DNA from 3 places in the Shewanella mesophila genome. Region 3 is predicted to be linked to each of the others. Evidence: predicted binding sites of a transcription regulator. Region 3 holds the regulator's gene; each other region holds the start of a gene.
What was found. Region 3 encodes FliA, which starts transcription of late flagellar genes. Its sites were predicted from a motif close to CTAAAGNTNNNNNNNNNNNNGCCGATA; they were not measured.
Positions count from the first base shown of each region.

Region 1 (3,097 bases), 1.6 Mb from region 3:
GGTTTATTGGTGGCGTTAAGATCCATCGCTTGGCCACCACACATCCCATGGTAACCAGAAGCGTTAGCCAGTGAACGTACCATTAACAGCTGTTGTGTCGGTGATAGCGCCGTTGTTTCTTGGCTAATAATCTCAAATGCTAAGGTTTGTAATGCATCGCCAGCTAAAATTGCCGTGGCTTCGTCAAAGGCGATATGTACGGTTGGTTTACCGCGGCGCAGTGCATCATCATCCATTGCGGGGAGGTCATCATGAATTAATGAATAAGCATGAATACATTCTACTGCGGCTGCGCAACTGTCGAGATGTTCCGGTGGCACATTAAGCATCTCGCCTACGGCATAAACCAAAAAAGGCCTAATTCGCTTGCCACCGATTAAGGCGCCATGTTCCATTGCTGCTTTTAATTTCGGTTCGGTATCGTCTTGAGCATCGATAGATAGACGCAGCAGATTATCGACCCGCTGCTGATATAGGGTTATCGCTTCGGTTAGCAATTATTCGCCCTCTGCTATGTAGGGTTGCAAACTTGGTTGATCATGTTCTTGGGTAAGAATAGACACTTTCTGTTGGGCTTGTTCCAACTTACCTTGGCTATTTCTGACTAAGTTGATACCCCGCTCAAACTGTTTTAAGGCATCGTCGAGAGAAACATCGCCCCGCTCTAGATCGGCAACAATTTGCTCTAATTCCGATAATGATTGTTCAAATGTCAGATTTTCAGGTTTTTTAGCCACGGTAATATTCCCAAGAAATTAGCGACACACAAAGTATCTTAGTGAACTTCATGGGTCAAATTAGGGTGTCGTATATTTGTGCAATAGCACGATTTACGGAGGAATTTTTATAAAAATTTGAATTTGTAGCTAAACTTGCGTGTAAGCTGTCCGATAACAGAATTAGAACAATATTCAATTTTATCAGATATTATATCCTAAAGTGATACGTGCGGTTAGCGCTATGAAGGTCAATTAGACGACTTTATTTTGCTCAACTTTAGGTACAAACCCTATCTTTAAGGGGGATTTGGGGTAAGATCATCAAAACCCTATCTTTGATGTTTTAGAGCTGATTAAAACGTAGACATCCTAGTCGATGTTTTAGAAACAGCCAATACAATAAATAAGGAACAGTTGTGGATTTAGCGACCCTGATAGGCCTCATTGGTGCATTTGCTTTTATTATTGGAGCTATGGTTAGTAGCGGCGGTATCGCCATTTTCATTGATGTGCCCTCAGTGCTTATCGTTATGATAGGTTCTTTATTTGTGGTCATGATGAAATATAACCTTAAACAGTTTCTTGGTGCGGTGAAAATTGCAGCCAAAGCGTTTATGTTCAAAATCGACAAACCCGATGTGTTAATAGAACAGTCTGTCACTATGGCCGATGCTGCGCGTAAAGGGGGCTTTCTCGCATTAGAAGAAGCTGAAATTAGCAATAGCTTTATGCAAAAAGCCGTGGATATGTTGGTTGATGGACATGACGGTGATGTTGTTCGTGAGGCATTAGAAAAAGATATCTCCTTGACTGAAGAGCGCCATAAAATAGGTATTGGTATTTTTCGTGCGCTAGGTGATGTCGCACCCGCTATGGGGATGATAGGTACGCTTGTTGGCTTAGTGGCTATGTTATCGAATATGGATGATCCTAAATCAATCGGACCATCGATGGCGGTGGCGCTGTTAACTACTCTTTATGGCGCAGTCATTGCTAACATGGTTGCTATTCCTATTGCCGATAAATTGACTTTACGTATGGGAGAAGAGATGCTCAACCGTAATCTGATCATGGATGCGGTGCTTGCGATTCAAGACGGTCAAAATCCTCGAGTTATTGAAGGATTCTTGAAGAATTATCTTTCAGAAAAACAACGTCAGATAGATACAACGGACGGAGAATAGCCTGATGGCTAAGAAGGTCAAATGTGATTGTCCACCAGCAGGAGCGCCAATGTGGTTGGCGACCTTTGCCGATCTGATGTCGCTACTGATGTGTTTCTTTGTTCTGCTGCTCGCATTCTCTGAAATGGACGTGATGAAATTCAAGCAAATTGCCGGTTCGATGAAATATGCATTTGGTGTACAGAATAAAGTAGAGGTGAAAGATATTCCTAAGGGGACATCGGTTATCGCACTCGAGTTTCGTCCCGGTAAGCCAGAACCAACGCCAATTGAGATCATTAATCAGCAAACTAACGAGATGACCGAGCCTACTATTGAAGTTCAGGCCGGTGAAGATGACAGCGCCGGTGGAGTCCAGCAACAACGTGGCGAGCAAAGAGGTGGTGAGGCGTCATCGACAGCGCAAGAGCAAGCCGATGCCGAAGCGCAGTCTCAATCACAACAGCAACAAGCATCCTCTCAAGATCAGATTAATGATCAAGTGAAGAAAATGGCTCAAGAACTCAACAAAGAGATTGTCGATGGTGCCATTGAGATCGAGTCGTTAGGGCAGCAGATCATTATTCGAATTCGAGAAAAAGGCGCATTTTCATCCGGTTCGGGATTCTTGCAACCTAGGTTTAAACCTGTGGTGCGTCGAGTCGGGGAGCTACTTAAAGATGTTCCCGGGATAGTGACTGTGTCGGGTTATACCGATGATATGAATATCAGTAATGAGCTTTATAGCTCTAACTGGGATCTGTCGAGTAAACGTGCCGTCGCCGTGGCCCATGAGCTTATTAAAGTTAAAGGATTTGATGATAAGCGAATGAAGGTTGTTGGAATGGCGAGTTCTTCACCATTAGTTCCTAATGATTCTGCAGATAATCGCGCTCGAAATCGCCGGGTTGAAATTGCCATAGAGCAAGGTAAGGCAAAAGAGTCGGATGAGATATTGGTTGGTCAATAACCTTTAAGTTAATGACAGGCATCATAAAACGGGCCCTATTAGTGGGCCCGTTTTGTTTAAGGGTTCTAAAAATTGCCATCTTTTACCACGGCTCGATAGGCATTTGCATACTGACCTTGGTATAATAGTCAGATTGCTGTCTAAAATTATTCCCTCGGAACTTCCATGAAATTTATCGTAAAACTGTTTCCTGAAATCATGATGAAAAGCAAACCGGTAAGAATGCGTTTTACCAAGATGCTTGA
Region 1 is NZ_CP080421.1:1,240,458-1,243,554, forward strand. It holds gene ispA ((2E,6E)-farnesyl diphosphate synthase) at 1-497, opposite strand, end outside; gene xseB (exodeoxyribonuclease VII small subunit) at 498-737, opposite strand; gene pomA (flagellar motor protein PomA) at 1,136-1,903, shown strand; gene K0I73_RS05560 (flagellar motor protein MotB) at 1,908-2,852, shown strand; gene thiI (tRNA uracil 4-sulfurtransferase ThiI) at 3,018-3,097, shown strand, end outside.
Region 1: the regulator FliA is predicted to act here: its motif matches at 867-893, upstream of pomA (flagellar motor protein PomA).

Region 2 (3,097 bases), 520 kb from region 3:
TTTGTTAATGTTGGTTAATTAAGCTCTTGTTCAGGTTAAAACTGGATAATAACTGAAAAGTGAACTGTAACGAGAGTATTTCGATGAAAAACATACCAATACATGCGAGCATCGAAGGTCAGCATTGTACCGTTGATACAGACTGGTTAGCGATTATGGCAACGTTAAAAAAGCGAGGGTTAGAACAAGAAGAGCTTATGTTGGTATATGCGCAATTAACATCCTACTTAAGGGTAACGACCAGAGGGCTTACTTTGTCAAAGATAGCTTATGACACATCAATAGAAGGTGTAACCAGAGAGCCAAAGATATCTTCGCAGGATTTCGTTGGCATGGTCAGCCCTTAAGCTGATTTGGAGGTGTTAATTAGCCTCCAGCCATCACAAAGTAGACTTAACTTAGTGTTGTTTGGCTCATAAGGGGTTAGGCGAATGATTTCACCGCCTTTAAAGCAGATCGTTTCACCTTCGATTACGGTCAATCGGTCGCAGTTTTGGCAACTTACCGATAAGGGTTTACTTTTATTGTCCGATCCAAAAAATGCATCACTCACCAGTTGTTCTCCTTATGTTAACGTCGGGGTACTAGCCCCTATTCCATGTATTGCTAATGTAATCAAGTTTAGCCGATAAATCTAGGGCTATCTAGATTAATATCTAGTTACTTACTATTTTTGCTTGAACTTGCACCGTATTGGGTTTGGATCAAGCTCACTGCACCACTTTGGGGAATAGACAGAATGAATAATTTGTCATATTCGTCCTCAGATAACATTGGTATTTTTGGCCCGCCTAACGATGCTATGATCAGTGGAATCGTATTTGAATGTCCCGCAACGATAATATTGCCATCATGTTGTTTCACTTTTTCTACGATCTGTTCAATATGCCGATTAATATCTTTTGTCGCCGGAATCATCAATAAGGGGATTTTTTGCGCATCAGTTATCGGTATCAAGGTTTCTTTTGTTCGTGCAAACTGTGTGCTTATTGCCAGCGTTAGTTCCGTTTTGGCTAACGTTGTAACAAGCTGCTTAGCTCTAATTCGCCCCATTGCTGTTAGGCTTGGATCTTTCTGACCTATCGTTTTTTCGGCGTGTCTGACTAGGATAACTGTCTTTGTTACAGAGTCTTGTGCGGTGGACGTCGCGACATAGCTTAAGGTTGCCGCGATAATAAGAATACCAATCAGTCTCATATTTGTAGCTTCATTGCGATGGCAATGGTCACAGCATACCTTAATTTGGGGGCAAATCCGAAACAATTGTGATGGATTTCACGTTTTCACCTAAAGTTGTGTGAAAAATGGCCGATAATTGAGGTTAAGCGATCGTTTATTGTTGAGAGAGGGTGCTATGGAAATTCAGAATCACGGTGGAGCTGTATCAGAGGTTGCTCGTCAAAAATCGGAAACCACATCTAATCATGGGCAGCAGGTGTCTGAAGTTGCCAAAAACAAGACTGCACTAGCGGCAAGTAAGCAGTTGATGAATTCAGCGATCTTAGCTGCTCAACAAGACGTTAATTTGAGTTCAGGCAATGAGCCTATGCGCTTGCTATATAAAGCCGCTATTGAGGCAATAAATGAAGAGTTAGCGCCTACGATGGGGGATCGTGCTATCGAAACCGCTGCTGAGCAGGGTGTTGATACTTCTCCTGAAGCCACTGCCGAGCGTATCGTGAGTTTCGCGACTCAATTTTTTGCAATTCATCAAGAACAAAATCGGGGTATGTCATTTGATGAGCAGCTTAACTCTTTTATGGACATTATTGGTGGTGCGATCGATCAGGGCTTTGATGAAGCAAAAGATATTTTGTCTGGCCTTAAAGTGCTCGAAGGAGATATTGCTGACGGTGTCGATAAAACCTACGGTTTAGTGCAAGAAGGTTTACAGGCCTTTAGAGACAGCTTTACTACAGATAAAGAATCTGAGTAAGAATATATTTGTCAGGTTGTAACCATAAATCCCCCTAATGACAGGGGGATTTTGTTGTCTTGACTCTGAGTTCAATTACCTCAATGATGGAGATGTTCTCGGCTAAAAATCAACTTATGAGGTGGATATATGTGGGGGGAGGCTAAAGTAGTTGAGCGTATTGATTGGAATGATGAGCTGTTTACTTTGAGGCTATCTGCAGATATTGGCGATTTTATTGCGGGGCAATTTATTAAATTGTCGCAGCACATAGAAGGTAAACGTGTTGCTCGTGCTTATTCATTGGTTAATGCCCCATCGAGTGATTTAGTTGAAGTGCTGGCGATTAATGTTGAGGGAGGAGTACTATCTCCAAACCTTCAAGCTTTAAATGTCGGCGATACTGTTGATATTTCGACTAAAGCTGCAGGTTTTATGACCCTCGACGAATTGCCCAATCAGGGACGCCATTTATGGTTCTTTGCCACAGGTACGGCTGTCGGCCCCTTTATTTCTATGATGAGAACGCCACAACCTTGGGGGCGCTTTGATAAGGTCATTTTGGTATATGGTGTCAGATATGCCGATGATCTTGCTTATATAGAAGAGTTTGAATCATATAAGTCTCAATATCCAGGGCAGTTTGAGTTGGTAACTTCTGTGACTAGGGAACCTTATGAAGGGGCTATTAATATGCGTATTACGCAAGGTATGCTAACTGGTGTGATAGAAGCTCAAACTGGGGTTAAGCTTACTGCCGAAGATGCTCAGGTGATGATATGTGGTCATCCAGAAATGATTAAGGAGCTGAACCAGCTATTGCTTGATCGCGGATTAGTTAAGAACTTACGCCGGGCACCAGGGCAAATTACGGTTGAAAAGTATTGGTAGTTAGGTAAGTCAGTATCAGTGTTATTGCGTTTTCTGAGTGATGACTCATCTGTGTTAACTACACATAAGTCACGTGAGCAGAGTCAGTCGATTAAAAACTTAGTGCTGTTTTTAGTCAGATGCTCTGCGCCCCTTTCGGTTTGTTCCTCGACGATTTTTTTCACCAAATACGCCAAATAATTCTTGTGTAACACCAAAATCTAACCGCCTATCTTCATTGTATTTTCTTCTATCTTCATAATGAATATAGCGACAGTTACACTCTTTATTTTCACAGTTAGGCAGTGGAAT
Region 2 is NZ_CP080421.1:3,334,825-3,337,921, reverse strand. It holds gene K0I73_RS14845 (histidine phosphatase family protein) at 661-1,197, opposite strand; gene K0I73_RS14840 (DUF5610 domain-containing protein) at 1,355-1,936, shown strand; gene K0I73_RS14835 (ferredoxin--NADP reductase) at 2,066-2,806, shown strand; gene K0I73_RS14830 (hypothetical protein) at 2,918-3,097, opposite strand, start outside.
Region 2: the regulator FliA is predicted to act here: its motif matches at 1,288-1,314, upstream of K0I73_RS14840 (DUF5610 domain-containing protein).

Region 3 (3,097 bases):
AATCAGATTCACTACGCTCAATAAATTGCTGCACATCATGACAAAGGGTTTTGAATTCATGGAGCTCTATATCTCGCTTCATTAATCGCTCCCAAGACGGCTTAACGGCTTTTACATTCGACGTTAAGGCATCGGCAAGAGGCAGAGACTCTTCAACAGCGTCCATGGTCTTATTGGCGGCTTGCTCAGTCATGTCGATAACATAATTTAGACGTTCTTTTGCATCTGGAATCTCACTATTTGCGAGCTCAACCAAACGACCATCTACCTGAAAGTCCACAATAGCGCTGTGAAGTTGACGCGTTAAACGTCCCACTTCGTCAAACAGCTCTTTTTGAATTGGACTGGCAATCTCTCTAATTATCTCATCAGCTTGCGCTTGTTCATTGGCTTCGAGCAACTCAACGAGTTGCTTAGCCTGCGCCAAACTGATCAGCCCTGAAGTATCTGCCTGCATAGCTAAACCTTGATTAACCGAGTCGTTCGAAAATTTTGTCTAACTTCTCTTTCAATGTCGCAGCAGTAAAAGGCTTCACCACGTAACCATTAACACCGGCCTGAGCCGCTGCAATGATCTGTTCCCTTTTTGCTTCCGCAGTTACCATCAATACCGGAATATGCTTAAGCTCATCGTCGGCACGAATCGCCTTCAACAAATCAATCCCTTGCATACCGGGCATATTCCAATCGGTAACGACAAAGTCAAAATCACCTTTTTGTAGCATAGGCAATGCCGTCGAACCATCATCTGCTTCCTGAGTGTTGTTAAAACCCAAGTCTCTTAACAAGTTCTTGATGATACGCCTCATTGTTGAAAAATCGTCAACGACGAGAATCTTCATATTCTTGTCCAAGGTTTCCTCCGCGGAGCTGCTTTTATATTGCTCATGTAATCGTTATATTTTGGTCCAGTGCTTAAGTTTAGCTTTCAGTCTAAGCATTGCCTGACTAAGTATCTGGCTAACACGAGACTCACTAACATCAAGAACGGCACCAATCTCTTTTAAATTTAACGCTTCGTCATAATATAACGACAAAACTAAACCATCTCTTTCTGGTAATAATTTGATGGCTTCAACTAAGGCGGCATGAAATTGATCTTCAGCTAACGCCTCAAAAGCATCATCCTGATGTCCATCATCTTGGCTAACGACATCGACCGATACACCAAGATCTTCAATTCCAACTACTTTTCCAACTGATACATCATTAAGAATATGATGGTACTCATCGAGCGACATATCAAGTCGATCTGCAATTTCATTATCTTTTGCATCTCGTCCTAGCTCTTGTTCTAGCTCATCAATCACCTGAGCGACTCGTCTTTGATTGCGATGAACAGAGCGGGGAACCCAGTCTCCGCGCCGTATTTCATCAAGCATTGAGCCTCTAATTCTAATGCCAGCAAAGGTTTCAAACTTCGCCCCCTTACTGCCATCAAATTTGGTTGACGCCTCTAACAATCCCATCATACCGGCTTGAATTAGATCATCTAATTGAACGGAAGCTGGCAAACGAGCTAATAAATGGTGAGCAATCCTTTTAACCAACGGTGCATACTGTTCAACGATAGACGTCTTATTATCTAAACAAGTATACGCAGCGGCTTTACTCACTCGCACGATCCTCTTGATATTCAGGACGTTGCACTAGACGTTCAACAAAGAACTCCAAGTGCCCACCAGGCTGTTGTGGTACGGGCCAACTAATGATTTTATTAGCTAATCCGTGATATGCAATTGATGCAGGCGATTTAGGAAATGCTTCTACAATCAATTTTTGTTTACGAACGGATTTACGAAGATTTTCATCAAATGGAATCGTTGCTACCAACTCTAAAGCAACATCGAGGAAGCGATCCGTTACTTTGCTAAGTTTAGCAAATAACTCCATTCCTTCGCGTAAACTTCTAACCATATTAGCAACAATTTTAAATCTAAATACACCATGTTCACGACTTAAAATCTTAATTAGCGCATAGGCATCTGTGATCGACGTGGGCTCATCGCACACAACAATTAACACATCCTGTGCGGCACGCGAAAAGCTAAGCACCATATCTGAAATCCCGGCCGCAGTATCAACCACTAAGATATCAAATTGTGTCCTCATCTCGCTAAAAGCACGAATAAGACCAGCGTGTTGCGCCGCGGTTAACTCGACCATAGCCTGAGTACCAGAAGTAGCAGGAATGATACCTATACCTTTAGGGCCTCTCACGATAATATCATCGAGATCTGCATCACCGGAAAGCACATGGGACAGATTACGTTCGGCCCTAAGGCCCAACATCACGTCAACGTTCGCCAATCCAAGGTCAGCATCAAGCACAAGCACACGCTTGCCTTTCTCTGCCAACGAAACCGCGGTGTTAATGGATACGCTAGTTTTACCTACGCCACCTTTACCACCGGTCACGGCGATTACTTTTACTTTTTCGTTATATGGTTGATTCATCATACGTAAACCGCTTGCTTGATCCCGACTCATTGTTTTACTCAAATGCATAGGCCTGCTCATGAGACCTTTCAATGTTTCTTATTGGTTGCTCTTTCTTATCTAGTACTGAAAGCGCTTGATTTGCCAATGCTAGTGTATCTGCAACCTGCATATCTTCTGGAACTCTTTGCCCATCAGTAACATAACTTAATGGTAACCCACTTTGGATCAATACACTTAATGCAGGTGCTAATGCGACAGACTCATCCAGCTTGGTTAATATCGCTCCCGATAACGGGATTCTAGCGAACTGTTTTACCGAATCTTCAAGCACTCTTCTTTGACTTGTTGATGACAGTACCAGATAACTGCGTATAGGTAATCTGCTATTTGCAGTTAAATTATCTAGTTGCTGAAACAATCGCACATCTCGCTGCCCCATTCCTGCCGTATCTATCAATACTAGCTTGCGATTACGAAACTGATAAAGTATTTGTTCCAATTCATTTAAATCATGAGCCTGCTTTACCGGACACCCCATTATTTTGCCATAGGTTGCCAATTGCTCAAAGGCTCCAATGCGATAATGATCGGTTGTTATCAATGCAACTTGATCTGAACCATGATGTGCGGCAAATCTTGCGGCTAATTTTGCGAC
Region 3 is NZ_CP080421.1:2,815,278-2,818,374, forward strand. It holds gene K0I73_RS12425 (protein phosphatase CheZ) at 1-457, opposite strand, end outside; gene cheY (chemotaxis response regulator CheY) at 471-854, opposite strand; gene K0I73_RS12435 (RNA polymerase sigma factor FliA) at 897-1,616, opposite strand; gene K0I73_RS12440 (MinD/ParA family protein) at 1,609-2,490, opposite strand; gene flhF (flagellar biosynthesis GTPase FlhF) at 2,495-3,097, opposite strand, start outside.